Regions from separate parts of the Shewanella sp. SM21 genome, predicted to be linked through region 4. Evidence: predicted binding sites of a transcription regulator. Region 4 holds the regulator's gene; each other region holds the start of a gene.
The links. The regulator sigma-54, encoded in region 4, starts transcription at its own class of promoters, with help from an activator protein. The targets are predictions, from matches to a motif close to GTTGGCACGNNNNTNGNNT.

Region 1: L5L94_RS00615 (BON domain-containing protein) is a predicted target of sigma-54. The motif match lies at 1,719-1,737, and genes of this name have one in related genera.
Region 2: flgF (flagellar basal-body rod protein FlgF) is a predicted target of sigma-54. The motif match lies at 1,925-1,943, and genes of this name have one in related genera.
Region 3: glnA (glutamate--ammonia ligase) is a predicted target of sigma-54. The motif match lies at 1,168-1,186, and genes of this name have one in related genera.

Annotation. Positions count from the first base shown of each region.
Region 1 is NZ_JAKKRL010000001.1:150,620-153,818, reverse strand. It holds gene L5L94_RS00625 (hypothetical protein) at 1-327, shown strand, start outside; gene L5L94_RS00620 (DUF3224 domain-containing protein) at 457-861, shown strand; gene L5L94_RS00615 (BON domain-containing protein) at 1,129-1,683, opposite strand; gene L5L94_RS00610 (hypothetical protein) at 1,960-2,415, opposite strand; gene L5L94_RS00605 (sigma-54 interaction domain-containing protein) at 2,662-3,199, shown strand, end outside.
Region 2 is NZ_JAKKRL010000004.1:278,653-281,851, reverse strand. It holds gene flgH (flagellar basal body L-ring protein FlgH) at 1-334, opposite strand, end outside; gene flgG (flagellar basal-body rod protein FlgG) at 346-1,134, opposite strand; gene flgF (flagellar basal-body rod protein FlgF) at 1,145-1,888, opposite strand; gene flgE (flagellar hook protein FlgE) at 2,062-3,199, opposite strand, start outside.
Region 3 is NZ_JAKKRL010000015.1:15,055-18,253, reverse strand. It holds gene typA (translational GTPase TypA) at 1-263, opposite strand, end outside; gene glnA (glutamate--ammonia ligase) at 1,274-2,683, shown strand; gene L5L94_RS17970 (hypothetical protein) at 3,010-3,199, opposite strand, start outside.
Region 4 is NZ_JAKKRL010000018.1:23,926-27,124, forward strand. It holds gene ptsN (PTS IIA-like nitrogen regulatory protein PtsN) at 1-333, opposite strand, end outside; gene hpf (ribosome hibernation promoting factor) at 336-623, opposite strand; gene L5L94_RS19460 (RNA polymerase factor sigma-54) at 652-2,130, opposite strand; gene lptB (LPS export ABC transporter ATP-binding protein) at 2,238-2,969, opposite strand; gene lptA (lipopolysaccharide transport periplasmic protein LptA) at 2,966-3,199, opposite strand, start outside.

The sequences.
Region 1 (3,199 bases), on a different contig from region 4:
AGTGACGCACCGATTCAAGATGATCCTAAAATGCAAACTATGCCCTTTGTGGCGCCCTTTATTGTGACGACTCAAGGTTCGGGCGTATTTTGGTATCTTGGATTGTTTAATCTGGATTTTAAACACAATAGCTTGAAACACTTAGGCAGTGTCATGCTTGGCGATCGAATCGAGGTGGATAGTATTGAACCTGTTTATCCTTTTGAAGCCCCATTTAAAATTGCTGTGACTTATCGTGATAGAGCGTCTGACCAACCCATGTCTGAAACCCCTGAAATAGTCAAAACCATAGAGATGATAGTGAGTGAGACCAGCATACATAAGTAACGTGTAAATGCCATTATGGATCTACGTAGGCTTATGCTAAGTTGTTTTTCGGTCTGTGGGTGATGTTTGCTTCAGTAGCAAGCGTTAGCAGGTAATAGGTCAGCATAAGATTTCGACAAGGAGAGTGTCATGCAAGTTAGCAAAATCACTGGGAAATTTGATGTTAAGCTCACTCCTGATAGCCCCTATGCTACTGGTATTGGTGGTGTGACGTTAGGACGTATGGGCTTAGATAAAACCTTTTATGGTGAGCTTGAGGGGCGCAGCAAGGGGGAAATGCTCAGTGCTATGACGTCAGTCAAGGGCTCAGCTGGCTATGTGGCCATTGAACAAGTGGTTGGTAATTTGTGCGGTAAGCAGGGCAGTTTTGTATTACAACATTTTGGCATTATGACCGATGGACAAAATCGTCTGATCTTAGAAGTGATACCCCATTCTGGGGCGGGGGAGTTGCAGGGGTTAACTGGCACTATGACCATCAATATTGAGAATGGCCAACATTTTTATGCATTCCAGTTTGGCTTTGAAGCTTAGTTTGGCTTTGAAGCTTGAGTAACGCCTGTGTTTTAGCTCAGTTTTCTGTAACTCTTCTCCTTTATGATCATTCGAGTCATCTGAATTCACCCTTCTTAATTTAAGCGAGTAAGTCTTTTCGATTGAGTCTGAAAATGGGCATAAAAAAACCAGCTGAGGCTGGTTTTTTTGATTCTTTTTTCATAAAGCACTATCGAACCTTGAGTCTAGATCGGTGTGCTGTTACTTAAAATACGTTTAATTTAAAAAATGCCGTTGTCGCGAGAGTTAAGACACTTTTTTAACAACTTTAATTTTATCAACGACCTTTTTCACATCGTCGGTATTTTCGGCAATTTTCAGTGCTAGTTGACGTTCGGCATCGCTGGCAACTTCACCTTTCAATGTGACTATGCCATTGGCAACATCCACATTAATTTGGGTGCCGGATACGTCAGTTGAAAACAGTAAACGCGTTTTGATGACTGTGGCAACTTTAGAGTCAGTTAAGGTGGCAACAACTTCACTGGTGCCTTCTTTTTCATTCATCACAGTGAGTTGGTTATCGACATCTTTCACCCCATCTAAGCTCTTGATGAGCTCTGTGGCGAGGGCTTTATCCACACTGCTTTCCACTTTACCTGTTAACGTCACTTTACCATCTTTGACATCTGTAATGATGTCGAAGGAATTGAGATTCGTGTTGAGCAGTAAAGTGGTTTCTGCTTTACCATCGATCCACGCATCCTTGGTTCCGCCTTTCCAATCTTGGGCGGCGGCCACATTTAAACTGATTGAACCGACAAGTAAAGCCACTAGTACTGATGCTGTTGTAGTTTTCATAATCATATCCTCCGTTGTTTTCTCGAAGCTAGATAATGCGCTAATCGTGCCAATGTTTTTAAGGTAATGATTTTTAATGTTTTAATTGTTTTATTTGGCGTTTTTATACCTTGGCGTTTTCCTTTTGGTCGGTCTTTTTTACCGACAAAATGTAATTTTTTCTGGCATGCTGAGCCATCATTCGAGCATAAAAAACCGCACTCATCAGTGCGGTATTATGTCTGTAGTAAAAGTGGAGGGGAGTCGGTTAAATATGGCTCACTTAGCGACAGGGAATTAATGGTGATTGAGCGATCCTGTACCGTCGTAACTCATTTGCAGCCAAGCGGCACCCTCTGCAAGTTGGTTTGCAAGTTGTGGCTGATGCGCTTGCCTTACTGCTTGTTTTATTTGGATTAGCACTTGCTGCTCTATATCGACAAGGGCGGTCATAGCCTGCGAAATTTGGCACTGTTGCAGCAATTCTGTTGCTTGAGTATAAGTGACGGGCACGGTGTGACTTAGGCCATTAATTGGCTCGTCAGCCAAACGTCTCAGCTGTTCAAACCGAGTTAACATTCGTTGGTGGATGTTAGCTTTGGCGGAAAAAACACGCTTAAGATTATAGTCTTCGACATACCTCCTCGCTTGGTTGTAAAATGTGAGTCCTTCTTGATTCAGCTTGATGATTTCATCGATCAACATGATATCGGCGCGGATATCAGTCTGATGTTGCACAACATTAGACTTCATTATGGGCCTCCTAATGCCAGTGTTCGACATAGATTGTTTAACTGCTTGGGTAAACTGATTTTGTTTCGTTCAGCTACCATGCATATTCTGTTCTCGTTTTTAATGATATTTTAACAGGCTGATTTTTAGACTGATATTCTCCGTTCATCGAGATATCATCTTAGAACATCGGCAACTATTACCGTTGCTGTTGTTAAAATTTCATGGCTGACATACAGTAGTTTTTCATACAGGGAGTAGATACGCATGGCTCGACTGACACTTTTTTATCACTTGCAGGATGTTAGCGCCGAGCAAGCAATCATCGAACTTGCTGGCGCTGCTGACTTTAATAAGCTACGCAGTGTCGATGACTTACCTTGGATAGAGCAGCTAGGGGCAAATCACGTCGATGTTGCCATTATTGAGTTATCCAGTCTTAGTCGTGAAGATTACCTTGTGCTGCTGGATAATGCGGCCATGTCAAATATTGAGTTTATTTTTCTCTCCGACGGTCAGCCAAACCCCAATCTTGATCAGTTAATGTCTCATTTTGCTGGTTACCACTTTCGCAAACCTTACGATATGCCGCTAATCAGCGAAATTTTTGCTGATTTTGCACAGTATTTAGCATCATCGCCTAATCGACTGCATCCTTTTGCTAGCGAGCTAGACCAATACGGTTTGCTTGTTGGTTCATCAGCTCCTATGCACAAGCTATATCGCACAATTCGTCGCGTTTCTGCGACAGGCAGTAATGTGCTGATTATTGGGGAAAGTGGGGTCGGGAAAGAACTGGTTGCTA
Region 2 (3,199 bases), on a different contig from region 4:
GCACTCCGCCGATGGACACATTACTACCACCAGCAAAGATGGGATCTAAGCTCATGTCTGAACCTTTTTTGATCTGATTGCCTGCACTCTTCTTAGCTTGAGTCGATTCCTTCAATACGATAGTGATAATGTCACCGACTTTATGGGCGCGTATATCCGAATACAAGCTAGATGCTTGGCTGTCTTGATAAATAGAGCCAGTTGCGGCAATTTTTGTCGGCGGTGCCTCTGGGTATACCGGCGCGTAAAAGGGATCATCCGCAAGGGGTTTCTTTTGCGTCGAGCTACAAGCTGCAAGCAATAACGCGACGGCCAACACAAGATATCTAGCCATGATGTTTGCCTCTATAAATTCTGAGTCACATAAGACAGCATCTGATCTACCGCTGAAATCACTTTAGAGTTCATCTCGTAAATGCGCTGACTTTCGATAAGGTTCACCAGTTCCTCGGTCACGTTAACGTTAGAGGTTTCTAAGGCGCCTTGACGAATCGCTCCCATGCCATCTAACGAAGCGGTACCTTGAATGGGCGTACCACTGGCACCAGTTTCCGTATATAAGTTTTGTCCCATAGGATCTAAACCCGATGGATTAATAAAATCCGTCATAGTCAACTGACCCACGACTTGGTTCTCTGCGGTACCCGGCGTTTTTACTGAAACTTCACCCTCCGCGGAAACGGTAATACTGGTCGCATTATCAGGAATAGTGATCGCGGGTTGTAGCAAATAGCCAGAACCTGGCGTCACAATCTGCCCTGTATCGTCTAAGGTAAACTGACCATTTCGAGTATAAGCAGTGGTTCCATCAGGGAGCTGGATTTCAAAAAATCCAGGACCTTCAATCATGAGATCCAGTGAGTTATCCGTCGTCAGCATGTTACCCTGAGTAAACATTTTTTGAGTGGCGACGACTTTCGTACCCGCACCTATGTTTAATCCGTTGGGTAGCTTAGTGTTAGATGCACTAACACCACCCGCTTGGTTAACTGTTTGATAGAGTAAATCTTCAAATACTGCGCGGCTTTTTTTGTAGCCCACAGTGCTAGCGTTCGCTACGTTGTTTGAAATCACTGAAATATCAGTTTGCTGTGCGTCTAAGCCAGTTTTACTAATCCATAACGCCGGATGCATAATCTATCTCCTAACTAATACGCATTAATGAAGATGAAGCGCGATCATTCTCTTCCGCGGTTTTCATCATCTTGACTTGCAATTCAAACTGGCGCTGAAGATCAATCAAAGACACCATTTCATCAACAGGGTTAACGTTACTGCCCTCTACGGCACCACTTTCAACTGCGACGAAAGGGTCAGCTGGTGCTGGTTCGCCTGACATTTGTCGAAATAATCCATCTTCACCACGCATCATCTGCGCATTGCCGGGATTAACTAACTTCAATCTAGCCACTTCTTCTATCACTTCAGCAGTCGCCCCCTGAGGGCGAACAGACACTATGCCATCCTGTGAAATTGACACTTTATCAATAGGTAATGGCAGCACTATCGGGCCAGCGTCCCCCATCACGGGATTGCCTCTGTCGTTATACAACATGCCCGTCGCATCGAAACTGAGACTACCTGAACGGGTATAAGCTTCACTGCCATCTTTCGCCTGAACGGCAAACCAGCCATCGCCTTTAATGGCAACATCGAGATCCCGTCCAGTGGTTTTTATCGGACCAGAGCGAAAATTAGCTGACGGAGATTCTGTCATCGCAAACACCCTTGAAGGCAACCCTTCACCGAAGGCTTGCATCGATCTGGCCTGCGCCATATCTGATTTAAAACCATCGGTATTAGCATTGGCTAAGTTGTTCGCACGGAGTGCCAGCTCATTCATATTTTGCTTAGCGCCACTCATGGCGACATAAAGGAATTTGTCCACAGACTGCTCCGTCAAATTTTCTACATGACAATATCAAAGCAAGCATCATGCCAACAAAAAATAACGTTTAATTTACTGATAGAATTGAAAAATATGAAAATGAAGTGATTTGACGGCAGGATAAAGGCTAAGTGTTGCCACTGGCGGCAACACTTAGTTAAATAAAGTAATGATTAGCGGATTTGTAATACGGTTTGTTGCAGCGTGTTATTCACTTCAAGCGTACGAGAGTTCGCTTGGAAGTTACGTTGCGCCGAAATTAAATCGACCAGTTCAGTAGTTAAATCGATGTTCGATTGCTCTAACGCCGATGAACTGATGCTACCAAAAGTTCCACTATTTGCCTCACCCGCTAACGCTGGACCTGAAGCTAAACTGGCTTTCCACGACGTATTACCCACTTGCGTTAAACCTTGTTCGTTAGCAAAACGAACTAAAGCAACCCGTGCTAAAGGCACGGTTGAACCATTAGAATAACTCGCGGTCACTAAACCATCTTCGCCGATTTCAACGTTAGTTAAGCGACCTACAGTCGTACCATCTTGCGTCAACTCAGTTGCACCAAAAGGAGCAGCATATTGCGTTGGGGCATTAAACTTCACAGTCAACTCTTGAGTACCATCGGCACCTGGCCCTAAAACACCCGCACCACTGACGCCCAAAGCCTCAGTCTTGACTATAGCAGGATCACTACCAGTGTAGACACCAACAGAATTGAACTTGAGTACAGAGCCTTTCCAACCACCAGCAGTTTGAGCTGTGCCCGTTGCATCAGGCGTACCATCGCCGGTGGTATCTGTTTGATAAGTACCAGCAGGACCGGCTAAATCGACTTGCTTTCCATCAACAGCATAGTAAGCCACCCAATTGTTCTCACCATTGTACGAACCATCTTTGGGCTTAACAAAATAAGTGGTCATAATATGTGGCTCACCGAGTGAGTCATAAATTGTCATTGATGTAACGTTATTGTAGGTTTTTGCATCTAGAGGATCGAATGCCGCGGGGTCGAGTGCACTTTCCTTAGCATTTAAGTTCATTTGTAAAGTAACATTCTCAGTCTTTACAGGGCTACCCGCAGTGTCTGGTATTTGTACCGGCTTAGCCGTCGTTAAACTCACTGATGTTGAGTTCCCATCTTTATCCACTGGGAAAGTTTGCAAATAATTACCAGCAGAATCAACCATGTAATTATTTTTATCTACCTTAAATGCTCCAGCACGGGTAAACGAGTGGTCTAATGTACCCAGTTCAGAAGCAGTAACGAAAAAGCCACCCCCTTTAATCGCCATATCAAGGGAGTTATTCGTC
Region 3 (3,199 bases), on a different contig from region 4:
ACACGCTCAACCTCACCACCGAAATCGGCGTGGCCTGGGGTATCAACAATGTTAATACGGTAGTCGTTCCACTTGATGGCAGTATTCTTTGCCAGAATCGTGATCCCACGTTCCTTTTCAAGATCGTTGGAGTCCATCACCCGCTCAGTGGCTTCTCCTCGGGTTGCAAGGGTGCCTGACTGTGACAGCAACTTGTCTACCAGGGTCGTTTTGCCATGGTCAACGTGTGCAATAATGGCGATGTTACGTAAATTCTCTAGCACGGATAAACCTCTTACCATCAAACAAAAATAGGGATATTTCAGTAATTCGTTATGGTGATCGAGCTCGATCTACCACAATAAAAAGCGTGCCATTCTACTCCAGAGCGGCCTTGGCGCACAGGATTATTTTTGAACACTTATAAAACAATTCGCCAATCCTTGGGTAATTTCCGCCAATCATCCACTGAATGAAATCCTCTATAGCCAGAGTTAACGCTCTGTTTAATTGCCATATTCGTAGGAAAAATTCGAGTTAAGCAGCTGAATTTGCTATTTTTCGTATTCAATGTTAGCACTGCTAATGTCGATTTAAGCATCAGCAAAATCGACTTAGATACAGAGAAATTACCACGTGAACACACTGCAATAAATTCTGCGGCACACTTAATCTAACGTTCATGTTGGCGTTTACACCCGATGGCATTAAGACTCACTTCATTGTCACGGAATACCTTTTTACGCATCACTGATTTCACTTGGCCTGTGAACAGCAAAGACATTTCGCACATGAGAACGAACTCTTTCCTAATAATATGATAATAAACCACTATTGGATTGATAATGCGTGGCATAGTTGGACAGACTAGCGTGGTTTTATGACAATTATGCGGCGGTTATGCGGTGGTAAATAGTCCCGATCGGCGCTGAAAGTATGTGTGAGCTTCACAGAGGCAGTACTTACTGAGATAGTGAAAGCTAAAGTGTCATTGCCATCTCATTGCCATATAAGCGGTGCATGTTATCGCTGTGCATCCCAGCTTAAGGTTTGCATGAATCAATTCAGTGCGCACCAAAATGGAGTAATGCACCAAAATGCCACAGACAAAAGCACTATTATGGTGCACACGCGAATCCAATTAAGTGCAACAAAGATTTTAAACCATGTTAATCAGTAAGTTACATTATTGGCATGGATATCGCTTTATAGCTCGTAAGTTTGGCTCAAGATAAATCACTTGAGTTAAAAGATTATAGAAGGGGCATCCCTTTACCCTACCGGAGGCTTGAGAATGTCAGTTGAATCAGTTTTAAAGCAACTTGAAGAATTAGAAGTTAAGTTCGTTGATTTACGTTTTACCGACACTAAAGGTAAAGAGCAGCACGTATCTATTCCTTCTCATCAGGTAGATGCTGATTTCTTCGAAGACGGCAAAATGTTTGACGGTTCTTCTATCGCAGGTTGGAAGGGCATTAACGAATCAGACATGGTACTGATGCCAGATCCAACGACATTCGTACTGGATCCTTTCACCGAAGAAACCACAGCGCTGATCCGTTGTGACATTCTTGAACCAGGTACTATGACAGGTTACGACCGTGACCCACGCTCAATTGCTAAAAAAGCAGAAGCTTACCTGATCTCTACTGGTATCGCTGATACTGTATTGATTGGACCAGAACCAGAATTCTTCCTATTTGACGATGTCCGTTTCGGTACTGACATGTCAGGTTGTTTCGTTAAGATCGACGCTAAAGAAGCGGCTTGGAACTCAGGCACTAGCTACGAAGGCGGCAACACAGGTCACCGTCCATTTGTTAAAGGCGGTTACTTCCCAGTTGCACCGGTTGACTCATCACAAGACCTACGTAGCGCTATGTGTTTAGTGCTCGAAGAAATGGGCCAAGTGGTTGAAGCGCATCACCACGAAGTGGCGACTGCAGGTCAAAACGAAATCGCCACTCGCTTCAACACCTTGACTAAGAAAGCGGATGAAATCCAAATTCTGAAGTACGTAGTGCACAACATGGCACACGCTTACGGTAAGACTGCGACTTTCATGCCTAAACCCATCGTTGGTGACAACGGTAGCGGCATGCACGTTCACCAATCTCTGGCGAAAGACGGTGTTAACTTGTTCGCTGGCGACAAATACGCAGGTTTAAGTGAAACGGCTCTGTACTACATAGGTGGTATCATCAAGCACGCTCGCGCGCTGAACGCTTTCACTAACCCAAGCACTAACTCTTACAAGCGTTTAGTGCCACACTTTGAAGCACCTGTTATGTTGGCCTACTCTGCCCGTAACCGCTCTGCATCAATCCGTATTCCAGTGGTACCAAGCCCTAAAGGCCGTCGTATCGAAGCACGTTTCCCAGATCCACATGCAAACCCATACTTAGGTTTCGCAGCGCTGCTGATGGCGGGTCTTGACGGTATCCAAAACAAGATCCACCCAGGTGAAGCGATGGACAAAGATCTGTACGATCTGCCTCCAGAAGAAGCGGCTGAAATCCCACAAGTGGCAACGTCATTAGAAAACGCCCTTGAAAATCTGCAAGCTGACCATGAGTTCCTGACAAAAGGCGGCGTGTTCAGTGAAGATTTCATCCAATCTTATATCGTACTGAAAACAGCAGAAGCTGAGCGCGTAGCACGTACAACTCACCCACTTGAGTTTGAAATGTACTACAGCCTGTAATGGCTAGCGCTATACAACCGGCTCGCTTTATGTAATTTATACAGAAAATATAAAAGCCTCGATAGCAACGCTATCGGGGCTTTTTGTATTTTGAAGGTATATACAACTTTTATTCTGATTCAATCATCGCGTTGTTCTCTAAATAGGCATCATCGCCAACCACTCTTTTATCATTCAGAGAAGGCACGCCAGACACCGCGACAACAGCAACAATAGAGATAGATGGTTAAAAACCGATCTAAACTAAACATGGATGCAGCAGAAAAACCACCTATATAGTCGGAAGTTAACTACCGCGCCATTATTGTTAAGTGTCCACGCTTTATTCAACTAGGCTGGGTATTCTCAGGGGCAAAATCTACCAGTTGGGCAGGTTCGCCTGACTCAAATGACGCAAATGGTACGCCATCTAACACGCGCTCATTTTTAAATACACGGATTTCAGAATCAGGTAACTGCGTCATCAGTAATGACAAGATAATGTGCATCTTATCCAATGGGCAATGAAGACGAATA
Region 4 (3,199 bases):
CTGCTGACATTGGTCTGCAGGCACCAGTAGTGCAAATAAAATATCAACAGGTTGCTTATCGATAGCATCAAATGCTATCGGCTCTTCACACTTAATTAGTATGGCAATGGGCTGATCTATATCGGCTAGTCGACCATGTGGAATGGCGATGCCGTTACCTATACCTGTGCTCCCCATCTTTTCGCGCGCCACTAGGCTTTCGAATATCTCTTGAGATGAGAGGGTCGGGTACTGGGCAGCGACTAAGTCGCTGATGAGTTCCAGTACCTTTTTCTTGCTGCCCGGAGTGGCGCAGGTAGTGCACTCCGGCCGCAGTATGGTACAAAGTTCCATTATTAGTGTTTTGTTAACTTCTCTTTGTGTTTAATAACCTGACGGTCAAGCTTGTCAATCAGGGCGTCTATAGCGGCATACATGTCAGCATGCTCTGAAGTAGCAAAAACTTCACCACCTATGAGGTTTATTCTCGCTTCGGCAATCTGTTGCATTTTCTCAACATTGAGCACAACGTGCACATTATTGATCTGTTCGAAATGGCGTTCAAGTTTTGAAAACTTTTCTTCTACATATGCACGTAACGATTCGGTAATTTCGACATGGTGTCCACTTAGGTTTATTTGCATAGAAACGTCCTCCGATATCCACTGTAGGTTATAAACTTTTACGCTGATTAGAAGGTGGAATAAGCATAGCCTCTCGGTACTTCGCAATGGTTCTGCGGGCTACGTTGATCCCTTGTTCTGCCAGAAGTTGTGCCATCTTACTATCGCTTAATGGTTTTTTCTGGTTTTCCGCTGCCACCAGTTTCTTTATAAAGGCTCTGATTGCTGTGGATGAGCACTCACCACCATCGTCAGTACCGACGTGGCTAGAGAAGAAGTATTTTAGTTCAAAAAGTCCCTTAGGGGTATGCATGTATTTTTGAGTTGTGACCCGTGAGATGGTGGACTCATGCATTTCTACCGCTTCGGCAATATCGTTAAGCACCATAGGCTTCATGGCTTCTTCACCATACTCAAAGAAACCTTGCTGATATTGCACTATGCAATTAGCAACTTTAAGCAAAGTATCGTTACGGCTTTCTAAGCTCTTAATAAACCATTTAGCCTCTTGCAGATGGCCGCGAATAAATTGGCTATCGGCTTGGTTTTTGGTACTGCGTGCCATAGAAGCATAATGTTGATTTACATTGATTTTTGGCATGCAGTCAGGATTAAGCTCAACGACCCAGCGGCCATTTTTCTTCGACACAGACACATCTGGGATAACGTATTCGTCATTATTGGGCGTGATCAACAAACCTGGGCGAGGATTGAGGGTTTGGATAAGTGCTATACCATCCCTTAATTCATCTTCTTTTAATTTAGTCTTACGCATCAATAACCTAAAATCACGGGCGGCGATCAGATCTAAATGATCTTTGATCAGTATACGGGCGTTTTCTAGGTTGGGAGTATCAGCGGCGAAATGCGACAGTTGGATCAGCAGGCATTCACTTAAATCGCGGGCGGCAACGCCTATGGGATCAAAATGCTGAATACGCTTGAGTACGGCTTCGACTTCGTCAAGCTCAACTTCAGGATTGCCCATGGCTTCGAGAATTTCTTCAGTGCTTTGGGTGAGATAGCCCTGATCGTCGATGGCATCAATAATGGCGGTGGCAATGGCTAAATCGGTTTCAGAAAACGGCGTGAGGTTTTTTTGCCATTCTAAGTGTTCGTACAAACCTTCACTGGTCTCGCCTTGGAAGGGCATATCGTCTTCACGACTGCCGCCGGGGCCTGAGTTTGGGGAGGCGGTAAACACTTCATCCCATGTGGTGTCCATGGGGAGCTCATCGGGCATGGATTCTTTGGTTAGCGACTCTGCCGTATCTATGGTGGAGCTGTCTTTTTCTGGTGGCAGAGTGCTAGATTCACTGAAATCCGTATCGGATAGCGTTTGGTTTACAGGGGTTTTAGTGGCGTCGAATTGATCCTCTTCCAGCTCGAGAAGGGGATTAGAATCTAATGCTTGCTGGATCTCTTGCTGCAGTTCTAATGACGACAGTTGCAACAGACGTATAGCCTGTTGTAGTTGTGGCGTCATGGTTAACTGTTGACCCAGTTTGAGCTGGAGTGACGCTTTCATGTTACCGCTGATCCCTACGTTATTATTGTTGGATGAGGTCGCTTATTATCATTTTGAGTGAAGCCCAATGGCGGTATAAATTGCCTCCATTGGCTTCGCTCGATTAACTATAGCCTGAATTGTTCACCTAAGTACACAGCCCTAACTTGCTGATTGTCTAAGATCTCTGCTGGAGTTCCTTCGGCAATCAGGTTTCCGTGACTCACAATATAAGCATGTTCACATACATCTAATGTCTCGCGGACATTATGGTCTGTGATCAGTACGCCAAGGCCGCGACTTTTGAGTTGTTCGATAATCTTCTTGATGTCGATAACCGAAATAGGATCGACGCCGGCAAACGGTTCATCGAGCAAAATGAACTTAGGATTAGCGGCTAAAGCCCGCGCAATTTCGACGCGACGACGTTCGCCACCCGACAATGACATGCCTTGGCTGTCACGGATGTGGGTGATATGAAACTCTTCGAGCAGATGTTCTAGTTCTTCTTCTCGTTCTTCGTTTTTAAGTTCTTTACGAGTTTGCAGTACGGCCATGATGTTGTCATGAACAGTTAGCTTACGAAAGATACTGGCTTCCTGCGGTAAGTAACCTATGCCTTTGCGGGCACGCAGATGCATAGGATCTGCGGTTAAATCATCATCGTCGATAAAGATATGCCCCTTATCGCTCTTCACTAGCCCGACAACCATGTAAAAGGTCGTGGTTTTACCGGCACCGTTTGGACCGAGTAGGCCAACGACTTGACCGGTTTTTACCGTCAGACTGACGTCTTTAACCACTTGGCGACTCTTGTAACTTTTTGCCAGATTTTGTGCTCTTAAGGTGATTTGGGTCATTTAGAGTCCTGCTTTTTTACAGGTTTATCCGCTGGAGCATCTGATTTAGCATCATCTTGATAGTTTTCTGGCTGAATAATAGTGATCACGCGATCGTCACCACTGCCAGTACTCTCGGCCATCAATTTCTGTTGAATCATGTTATAGCGGATTAAATTGCCTGTAACTTGGCTACCCGCTTGATCTAATGACGCCATACCTTTCAGAGTTAAGGTGCGGCTTGCCATATC